2 regions of the Paenibacillus sp. NPDC056579 genome follow, and region 1 is predicted to be linked to the other one. Evidence: riboswitches for the same ligand, from Rfam matches in the RefSeq annotation. Region 1 holds a riboswitch; the other holds the start of a gene.
The links. Region 1 has a riboswitch for cyclic di-GMP ahead of ACFQ88_RS10710 (fibronectin type III domain-containing protein). Riboswitches for the same ligand answer to the same signal wherever they lie in the genome.
Positions count from the first base shown of each region.

Region 2: another riboswitch for cyclic di-GMP. It lies ahead of ACFQ88_RS16985 (chemotaxis protein CheX); the one in region 1 lies ahead of ACFQ88_RS10710 (fibronectin type III domain-containing protein).

Region 1 is NZ_JBHTVD010000002.1:692,882-698,097, forward strand. Features, by position in the region: gene ACFQ88_RS10705 (adenosylcobalamin-dependent ribonucleoside-diphosphate reductase) at 1-2,031, shown strand, start outside; cyclic di-GMP riboswitch class I at 2,579-2,682, shown strand; gene ACFQ88_RS10710 (fibronectin type III domain-containing protein) at 2,738-5,216, shown strand, end outside.
Region 2 is NZ_JBHTVD010000003.1:983,282-988,497, reverse strand. Features, by position in the region: gene ACFQ88_RS17005 (hydroxyacid dehydrogenase) at 1-375, opposite strand, end outside; gene ACFQ88_RS17000 (bleomycin resistance protein) at 499-915, opposite strand; gene ACFQ88_RS16995 (VOC family protein) at 958-1,359, opposite strand; gene ACFQ88_RS16990 (VOC family protein) at 1,364-1,774, opposite strand; cyclic di-GMP riboswitch class I at 2,063-2,153, shown strand; gene ACFQ88_RS16985 (chemotaxis protein CheX) at 2,365-2,814, shown strand; gene ACFQ88_RS16980 (sensor histidine kinase) at 3,011-4,051, shown strand; gene ACFQ88_RS16975 (efflux RND transporter permease subunit) at 4,440-5,216, shown strand, end outside.

The DNA.
Region 1 (5,216 bases):
GTCAACGGATCTTCAAGCGGCGCCGTATCGTGGGGCGGACTGTTCAGCTATACGACCGGCTTGATCGAGCAGGGAGGAAGCCGGCGCGGCGCTTTGATGCTGATGATGAACGACTGGCATCCCGATGTTGTCGATTTCATCACCGTTAAGCAGACGATGGGACAAATTACGAATGCCAACTTGTCCGTATGTGTCAGCAATGGTTTTATGAAAGCCGTGAAGGAAGATTTGGACTGGGATCTCGTCTATCCCGATACGACGGATGCGGAATATGACGAGCTCTGGGACGGAGATTTGGACAAGTGGAAGAAGCTTGGCAAGAACGTGAATGTATACCGTACCGTAAAAGCTCGCGAGGTGTGGCATACCATCATTGAATCGGCATGGAAGTCAGCCGAGCCGGGCGTCGTCTTTATGGAGTATTACAACCAGATGTCCAACAGCTGGTACTTCAATCCGATCATTTGCACGAATCCGTGCGGCGAGCAGGGATTGCCGGCTTGGGGCGTATGTAATTTGTCCGCGATTAACTTGTCCAAGTTCTATGATGCCGAGAAGCATGACGTGGATTGGGATGAGCTGGGCAAAGTGGTTCGTTATTCGACTCGTTTTCTGGACAACGTTATCGATAAGACGCCTTACCATTTCGAAGAAAACCGGATCAACCAGCAGGGTGAGCGCCGCGTAGGCCTCGGAACGATGGGACTTGCCGAGCTTATGATTAAGCTGGAAATTCGTTACGGCAGCCCGGAGTCCCTTGTGTTCCTTGATCAGATCTACGGCTTCATGGCCAAAGAAGCTTATCTTGCTTCTGCCGAGATCGCATCGGAGAAAGGAAGCTTCCAGAAGTTCGAAGCGGACAAATTTTTGCAGAGCGGCTTCATGAAGAACATGACCAGCGTATATCCGGAAGTGGGCTCAGCGATCCAAAAGAAAGGAATGCGCAACGTCACGGTTATTACCCAAGCGCCTACGGGCAGCACGGGTACGATGGTTGGCACGTCTACCGGTATCGAGCCTTACTTTGCTTTTGAATATTACCGTCAAAGCCGTCTTGGCTTCGATAAGCAGTATGTTCCAATAGCTCAGCAATGGAAGGATGCTCACCCGGGCGAGGAGCTGCCGGAATATTTCATAACGGCGATGGATTTGTCGGCCGAGGATCATATTCGCGCCCAAGCCGCTATTCAGAAGTGGGTGGACAGCTCCATCTCCAAGACAGCGAACTGCCCTGCTGATTTCACCGTAGAGGAAACGAAAAATTTGTATGAGCTTGCGTTCGACCTGGGCTGTAAAGGTGTTACGATCTATCGCGACGGCAGCCGCGACGTACAAGTGCTGTCCACGGACAAGAAAGAAGATAAGGCCGATGCACAGACTAAAGGTGAAGCTGTGAAGGCGGAATCGAGTAAAGAGGATAGCACGAAGCAGGAGAGTCTTGCGGTAGCTACTACAGCAGCAACGGTTGCAGCTTCTTCCGAAATCAAACCGGGAGCGGTATTGGATAAGGAATACAAACGCCGTCCGCAAATATTGCGCGGTGCTACCTATAAATTCAACACACCGTTTGGCATGGCTTACATCACGATCAATGATATGAATGGCACGCCTAGCGAAATCTTTTTGAATGTCGGCAAAGCCGGCTCCGACGTATTCGCCATGTCGGAAGCGCTCGGACGCGTCATCTCGCTGTTCCTTCGCTACGGAGATCATGGCAACAAGGTACAGCTGCTGACCAAGCATCTGAAGGGCATCGGCGGTTCCGGCGCGATCGGCTTCGGCGCTAATCGCGTAGAATCTATTGCCGATGCAGTAGCGAAGGCACTGGAGATGCACGGCGACTTCTCCGACGAAGCGGACGCTTACGTGACGGCGACGCAGGAAGTCGTCATGGAGTCGACGGCGAAATACGCAGTGACTCGCCAATCGGCCACGTCGCTCGACTTGTGCCCGTCTTGCGGCAGCGCCTCGCTGATTAACAGCGAGGGATGCAAGAACTGCACCAACTGCGGCTACAGCCGTTGCAGTTAAGATAAAGAGAGGGGGAGGCCCCTCTCTTTTTTTCTCTTCTTTTTTATGTGAAATTCCAGAATTAATTAGAATTGTTTCATAATTCGTTAGACGGTTTGTTTCAGATTTTTTAGAATTTGATTTTATGCGTATTAGCATATGAAAATATATCAAGGCAGACGAGTGCTATTTTCGTCTGCCTATTTTATTAGTGATAAAGGATAGATAGCGGTATGACTAAATTACTCTTTGTGCCTGAATAGCTGAAGAAAGCTATTTTAAATTTGGGGACAGCTTTTTAATATTGAACTACAACTAAGAAGCAGTTGCCGATATGTATCGGCAGCAGCGTGTTGCTAACAGCCGATTCTATGAAAGGTTTTGAGTTCTCTTTAATATGTTTCCCATGCATGTACTTAGTAATTATTACTATATACGTCTATTGTCCTGCATCTTTCGACATAAGTTTTAAAAAAGTTACAAAATAATGCAGGACATTTCTACTAAATGTAGAATATTGGATAATAGTAGTAGAGACATTGTCTCATTTTTAGATTAAAACCGACTGAACAGAAAAAGGCAAACCTATCGAAAGATAGGGACGCAAAGCCACGGGCCTAAGACTTATGTCATGCATCAGCATGGATAAGGGATGGCAGCCGGGCCGCCCGATCGTGTTGGTTTTTTTGCGTTCAAAAAAGAACATTAGGGAGAAAAATGTAAAAGTATGGGGGTAAATGATGTGAGATTTAGCTTCAATATCATGACGAAAGTAGTATGTTTCTTTATGATGTTACAGTTCGCGCTTCCGTTGATCAGTCAATTGAATGTTATGGCATTAGCGGAGCAGCCGGATGAGATCAAAATAAACTTTCAGCCATCAGGTACACCGATGGTCCAGGACTACCTTCCTGATTATGGAGAAGTATTCGGATTGCAAAATGGCTACCAATATGGTTGGAATATTTCCCACACAGACGCAACCGTTGTTCGTTCTACTTATCAAGCGTCCGAGTTGAACTCTCACGTGCGCATTCGCCAAAACGGGTATTGGGAAATGAAACTGGACAATGGAAGTTATGAGGTTTCTGTAAGTGTGGGAGACGCCGTTTATTCGAGCAACAACACGTTGTTTGTTGAAGGAATCCCCTTTTTACAGCAGTCTGCTGTAAAAGGCGGAGAGCATTTAATAATTACGAAGCCAATTGATCTGAAAGATGGCAAGATAACTATCCGATCCGACGAATCGTCAGAAGGTCAAACTGCTATTCAGTTTATTGAAATTAAGAAGATCGGATCGACAATCCTGAAAGCAACAGCAATTCCTACTGATGATAACCCTACAATTGGTCCTCCACCAGAGGCGAAAAAAAATCCTGGGGATAAAGTGATTCTTTCTGGAAAGATGAACAACGAGCATAATTCGCCACCTTTTATCAGAGTAAGAGGTCTGCAGGAAGAAATTGAGCGGTATATGCAAGCTGGGGAAGAGCAGAGAGCAGAAGTACAATCAGATTACGAACGTAAAGCAACTCCATGCTCAAATTGCGATTCGGCAGGGCTCTTGAGAGCAATTGAAAACAGCACGCAGAATCCCGTAATAATCAAGGCAGGGCATCTAAATCTTGACTCTTCTATAACGTTAGGCTCTTCCTCGCGACCGGTTGTGCTTATAGCTAATGGCATTAATATGAACAGGAAATTAGATATTAATGTCACGGGCCTACTTATTGTAAAAGGAAACGTAAATGCGAATTCGGATGCAAACGTGTATATTCATGCTCCACGGGATAATGTCCTTATAAGTGGAGGGAGTCTTTGGGTCGAGGGGAATTTTCACCTAAATAATAACTCCATTTTAAAAGTAGATGATCAGCTTTTTGCCAGAACGTTAATTTATAACAACGGTTTACTTGATGTTCAGGCTAAGACTTTATGGATATCCGATAAACTTCATATTAATACCAAAGTGCAAATGCAAGTCGAGGATGAGATGGTGATCGGCGATCTTGTATCGAATAACGAAACGGCCACCATTACCATACGAAAGGGAGACTTATTTATACATAACAATGTTCATGTCAACAACCACTTGGAAATCAAGACAGGCGGATGGTTTGCAATGGGAGGAGATATGACGGCAAATAAGCGGCCAATCATACAAACAGGAAACGATGGACAGACCCAATTAAAATATACATTGCATGGTCTAAAGGCTAAGTATTACAGCGAAGGAAGCTTTAAAGGCAATGTGTATACGAAGGTAGACGAGACGATTGATTTGAACAGCAGGCCGATCTTTCCGGTGGAAGGGTTTAACGATCGTGACTTCTCCGTCATATGGTCTGGCCAAGTTGAACCTCAGTACAGCGAAAACTATAAATTTGAAGTGGATACAAGAGGAGCTGTAAAACTATGGGTTGATGATCAATTGCTATTAGAACGCTGGGACGAGCGTTACCAGGGCCGTTTATCCGGGAACATTAATCTGGAAGCTGGTAAGCGGCACAATATTCGTATGGAGTATTCCAGTACAGATAGTAATCCAAAGGCAACCCTTTATTGGGAGAGTACCTCTCAAAGAAGAGAAGTTGTCCCTCAAAATCGATTATACCCGTTTGCTACGCCTGTCATTACCGCAATTCCTACGGAAACGGGGATCGTACTCCGATGGACACCTATTTTTAATGCGGATGGCTATGAGCTGGAAATAGACGGGACGTTGCATTCACTGGGTAACCTAACCGAATACAACTACGATAATTTGGAATCGGGGACCCTTCATTCATTCCGAATACGTGCAAATAGTGGTGATTTGATCGGGCAATGGTCTCCAATTGTTCCCGTTTGGACTCTGCCGGATGTACCATCTAACATACGTCTTGACTCAACTAGCACTTCCGTACAGCTTGAATGGGATGCAGTTCGAGGGGCAACAGGGTACGATGTCGAGTTTGGTGGGATGATTCTGGATAACGGTGCATCAACTTTGTTTGTGGATAATGATTTGAATCCCAATACTCAGCGCAGCTTTAGGGTTAGAGCGAAAAACTCCAGCGGTCCTGGTAAATGGAGCAACGTGATCTCTAAAATTACATTGCCTGGAGTTCCTGGTGATCTTACAGCTTCCGCTTCAGATACATCGATTAAGGTTGCATGGAGTCGAGTCTCAGGCGCAAGTGGATATGATTTGATGGTAGATGGAA
Region 2 (5,216 bases), on a different contig from region 1:
GCCTTTGTTGGCCAGCACGATTTGGCCGGCCGTGAACTCGGCAACCGGAACCGCATTGGCGGCCCAGGCGCTGACGACGATAATGTCCGAATGCAGAAACGGTCTTGCAAAGCGCTGGACGCTGCCCGCAGCGTAAAAGAGCGCTTTCAAATTCGGCAAATAACGTCGGATGTTTTCTTGGGAGAAGGTCGGCATTCCCCAAGTGGAGAAGGCGACTTCGACCTTTTTTAAAGCAGCCGCATGCTCCTCCACATTGTCCTCATTCACCACTTCCGGATACACATCGGCCAGTTCAGCCAATTGGCTTCGACTGGTCACACTGTAAACGCCTTCAATCTGTTGCTTTCTTCCTAAAAACACGGCACGTTTCTTCACTTGCGTCCCACCACCCCAAGGAGGTTTGTGTATTTACAAGTTCCCGTCTAGTTGGTATCTCCCTTATTATACATGAAAAAGTAGGGGGTATGTGGTGTACCTAACTACTTTTTTTTGCTTTAATTAGCTTCTTAATTCTTCCAGTGCAAGCTCGGGATTGACGATGCCGCCGCCAAACGCGATGCTATACCCATTGCAATCCTGGATTGTAAATTCGCTCCACTGCAGGGAATAGTGAGGGGCTCTAGCTATGGTGACATGGCTGCCGGCTAATTCGCTAAACAACAAGTCGACGGCGTTCGTATAACAGAACACGTCGAAGTACTGCTCCTCGTACATGGAACTGAGCGGCTTCACATCGTCCTCGTGCCGGGCTTGCAGCAGAATGAGAGTCAGTTTATCCCGCGAGACGTGATGGTGCTTGATGTTCCCGCCTATGGCCTCGTAGGCAAATCCGAGACAAGTGTAAAATTGGATCGATTGCTCGAGATTTTTTACCAACAGGACAACGGCGGTGCCACTAATCTGAATTGGAACCAATGAAGACCATTCCCTTCTTTAAATAGTCAGTCAGGACATCAATCACTTCATTTTCCCGGCGCCGAATACAATGACGTACTGATCCGGGTCGCTAACCGCAAATTCCTTCCATAGCATATCGCCTTGATCTTCAAGCTTCATTTCGTAATGAATCACAGCTCCGTCGGAGCGAAATTGCTCAAGCAGATCATCAATCCGGTCCCAGTCCGTATAAGCATATGAATCGATGCCGCAGAGCGGGCCTTCCCATTGCTTCGGATAGTTGGCGACGCGAGGCTTGCGGTTCGGCCGGACAGCATCTGCATGCTCCGCTTCATATAAAATAAATCCAAGACGGGGCTCCTTGCGTTCCGCATGTCCCCAGCTATCCACAGTACATCCCAGCTGGTTTTTGTAATATTCCTTGGATCGTTGGAGATCGCTAACTAACCTAACTTGATTCATGGATCTAGCCTCTTTCATTGGTTTTGGTTGGCCAGCCGCCCCATAGATGCAGCTTATTCCCATCCGGGTCATAGGCATGAAAGCTGATCCCGCAGCCGCCGTTATCCGCAAACGAGTCTGTTTTTACACCGTTCTCTACCATCCGCGCATGCAAATCTTCGATATCGTAGACTTCTACGGTTAGCGCCGCCATTTCAGGATCGTCTATGGATTTGTAATTCAAGGTGGTCCGTTCTTCCGTCCGTATTAGAAAGATGGATTGATTCGATCCGACCTTTAGTTGGGCTTGATCCTCGCACGGCGGTCTAAGAAAGGTCAGTCCCAGATGCCGTTCATACCATGCAGCGGATGACAGCGCATTGGTAACCGGTATATATATCGTTTCGATTTGTTTCACAACAGGCTTGTTTTCCATAATAATAACCTCCTTCCTAATGCTTTTGCCTCCACATTATCATATACAAAAAAAGGAAAATGAGGAAGGAGATTCTTCGGTATCCTTGCTCATTCCCTTTTCACAGCCTTGTTTCGTGTGAAGTAAGCAATTATGCTTAGTTCCAAAATTCTATCACGGAAGAGTCGGAGCTGGCGCCGATTTAGGAGCAAAGTCGCGGGTCCGGAAGAAAAAATATACGGAACTGGTACTATTTTATCAGCTTATGTGCTACAATGTGTTTAGTTTTGTTACATCACATCCATCGACAAACCGAAAAGGCAAACTTGCTGAAAAGCAAGGACGCAAAGCCTCAGGCCTAAGGGACTATCGAATATCCTACGGCGGCTGGGTTACCGAAATTGCGCTATATTTCAGTTCTTGTACAACAAGACTGCCCAATTTCGGGCAGTTTTTTTTATTTACCACAATAGAATTTATAAGATTCCGAATATCATCGGATGAAAAATTCTATTTGGCGATTAAACCTACCTTTGAACGCGGTCGCTCATCTTTTGAAAGGCCTGGGTAGAGGTTTCTCACCTATTTTATTTGAAAAGGGGTTGTATTGTGTGCAAGCGAATTTCGTGAATCCGTTCCTAACCTCGTCTCTTCATGTTATCGAGACCTTGATTCAAATCAAACCGGTCGTAGGTCAACTTAGTATGAGAACGATTCACTATGCGGACGATTATGTGTGGCTGAAGATTGGCATTTTGGGGCAAATGAACAAGGATATTTTATTCGGATTTCCCGAGACGGTAGCCTTCCGGATGGTTTCCGGGATGATGGGCGGCTATCCCGTCACTCAATTCGATGAGCTGTGCCAAAGCGCGGTCGGAGAATTGGGTAATATGATCAGCGGAAACGCAAGCACGCTATTGTACCAGCAGGGCATCGAGGTAGACATTACCCCGCCGAATCTTGTTAACGACTCGGCCTATGAATGGGGCGGTCAAGTATTCAGCATTCCTCTTACCATCGAAACGATCGGAGAGTTTAACATCTACATCTCTGCATAACATCCGTTGTCCGAATCTAAAGTCAAAATGTATATAAAATCCTGTAAAAACTGGCATTGGACTTCTATCGGCTTTGTGATATGTTATTATAGATCACACTACTACATATAGGCGGGTTTTCATCATGGTTGAAGAGCCTTTGCTAAAGCAATTGCGGGACTGTAAGCCAGTGGTTATAGAAAGATGGCTTCAATATATGAAAGGGCATCATGCAGACTACAATACAGCCAGCTTGAACCGTAAAGCCGATGTGTATTTTGATTATTTAACGGATTTGCACATCGATATGACCGAGCATCCGCTGCAGGAAGTGGTGCCCGATTGGTGCGCAAAATATCAGGAATTAGAGCTTGAGATCATAGATATTATTCGCTGTTCCCATTTGTGGAGAAAGTCGCTGATTGAGGTCGGGAGCGATTTTCTTACTTTAAAGCTGTTTCGTGAAATTTGCTTGCGGGTCGATCATTTTGAAGTTTTGCTGTGCGAGAATTATTGGCAGCGGACCATCTCCGACCTGAAGGAAAAGGATATGGCTATTAATCAGCTGCATGACGACCGGATTACGCTGCTCGGGAAGATGGCCGCCAGCATGGCTCACGAAATCCGCAATCCCCTCACTTCGATTAAAGGCTTTTTGCAGCTGCTGCGTACGAACCTTAGAGCATTGCCGATGGAGAAGGCGGATGCTTATCTGGAATTCATAGAAGCGGAATGCAACAACATGCATATGCAGGTGACCGGCTTTCTCAGCTTTTCCAAAAGGCCTATTATAGAAGAAGAGCTTGCGGATACTTCGCTGAAGCAGATACTGGAATACAATCTGTCTTTGCTGAATCCGAGGCTTATTAACGAGAATGTAGTTTTGAAGGTGGACATTCCCGACTCCATAACGCTTCGGGTACAAAAGCTCGCCTTTCAGCAAGTATTGAACAACCTGCTTAATAACGGGATCGATGCGTTGTCGGAGGTTAAATACGAAAAGATCATATCGATCAAAGCTTTCGAGGATCAGGATCATACGTGGATATGGATAGGCAATAACGGTCCCGCCATCCCCGCGGAGCTGGCCAAGACGCTCTTTGCTCCTTTTGTCACGAACAAAACGAACGGAACCGGCCTGGGACTAGCCATTTGCAAGCAAATCATGACCAAAAACAACGGCGATATTTCATTTCAAAGCACGGACCGGGAAACGACCTTCAAGCTTTCGTTTCAGAGGCCGAAGCTGGCACTATAGCATCGTTCAAATCATTCAACCGCAGGCCATCGGCTTGTGGTTTTTTTGTCGTCCCGAAAGAGCAGGCGCGGATTATATCGGTGGTAATAGTAGCAACATTTTCAGCTGGCCGGCAGCGGATTCAATTCGGTATAGTAGAGTCAAGACGTGAACAGAGCTTTAGTGTTGGATGGGCAATAGATCCGAGGCGAGGCTCTGTTTTTTGCATGTAAATAGTTTGGATCGGGACTCCCCGCAAAGTGTCTGATGGACTTCGAAGCCAAAGCTTCACTTTGTGGGGTATTTTGTTTTGCAAAATTTACTACCGCGGATGTATCGCCGTGTTCATGCTCCGTTCATATTCGTCGTGTACTTTTAGTAAAGTCGTTTGAATTTAGGAGGGAAAGCAATGGATCGATTGACCCATTTCTCCATGAAAAATGTGGCCGCGGTATTCATCATTATCGCCTTGCTGATGGGCGGAGGCTTATACTCGGCATCCACATTGAAGGTGGAGAATATGCCGGATGTTTCGTTTCCGGTCGTTCTTATATCTACTACTTACCCGGGACCTCCTCGGGATGTTATGGAAGAGGTCACCAAGCCGCTCGAAGATAAAGTGGCGAACCTGGAGGATCTCGATACGTTGACCTCGACCTCCAGCGATAATATGTCAACGATCATCGTTCAATTGAAGCAGAACGCGGATACCGATAAGCGGAAGCAGGACATCGAGAGCCTCGTTCAGGAAGTGAAGCTTCCCGCGACGGCGGATAGACCGAAGGTATCGACGTTCGGCTTCGCTTCGATTCCCGCTTATTACTTAGCGATCTATGCCGACAACGGCATGAGCCAGACGGAGCTGGACAAGCTGTACGAGGATCAGATCGAGCCGGGCTTCGAGGCGATGCAAGGGATTGACCATGTCGACTCCGTCGGTTCGAGAGAAACCTCCATGGATATTCAGCTGGATGCCGATGCATTGAACAGCTTCGGTTTAACGCCGGCCCAAGTCACAGCGTCGCTTCGCAATGCTTTGTCCAAAGGTCCTATCGGTTCGGTCGATTTTGACGGCAATACGAAGATGGCCAGAGTCACGGGCGATCTGGACAGCTTATACAATTTGGAGAAGATGGAGCTGACCATCGGTAACGGCAGCACAATCACTCTGGACCAGGTTGCCAAA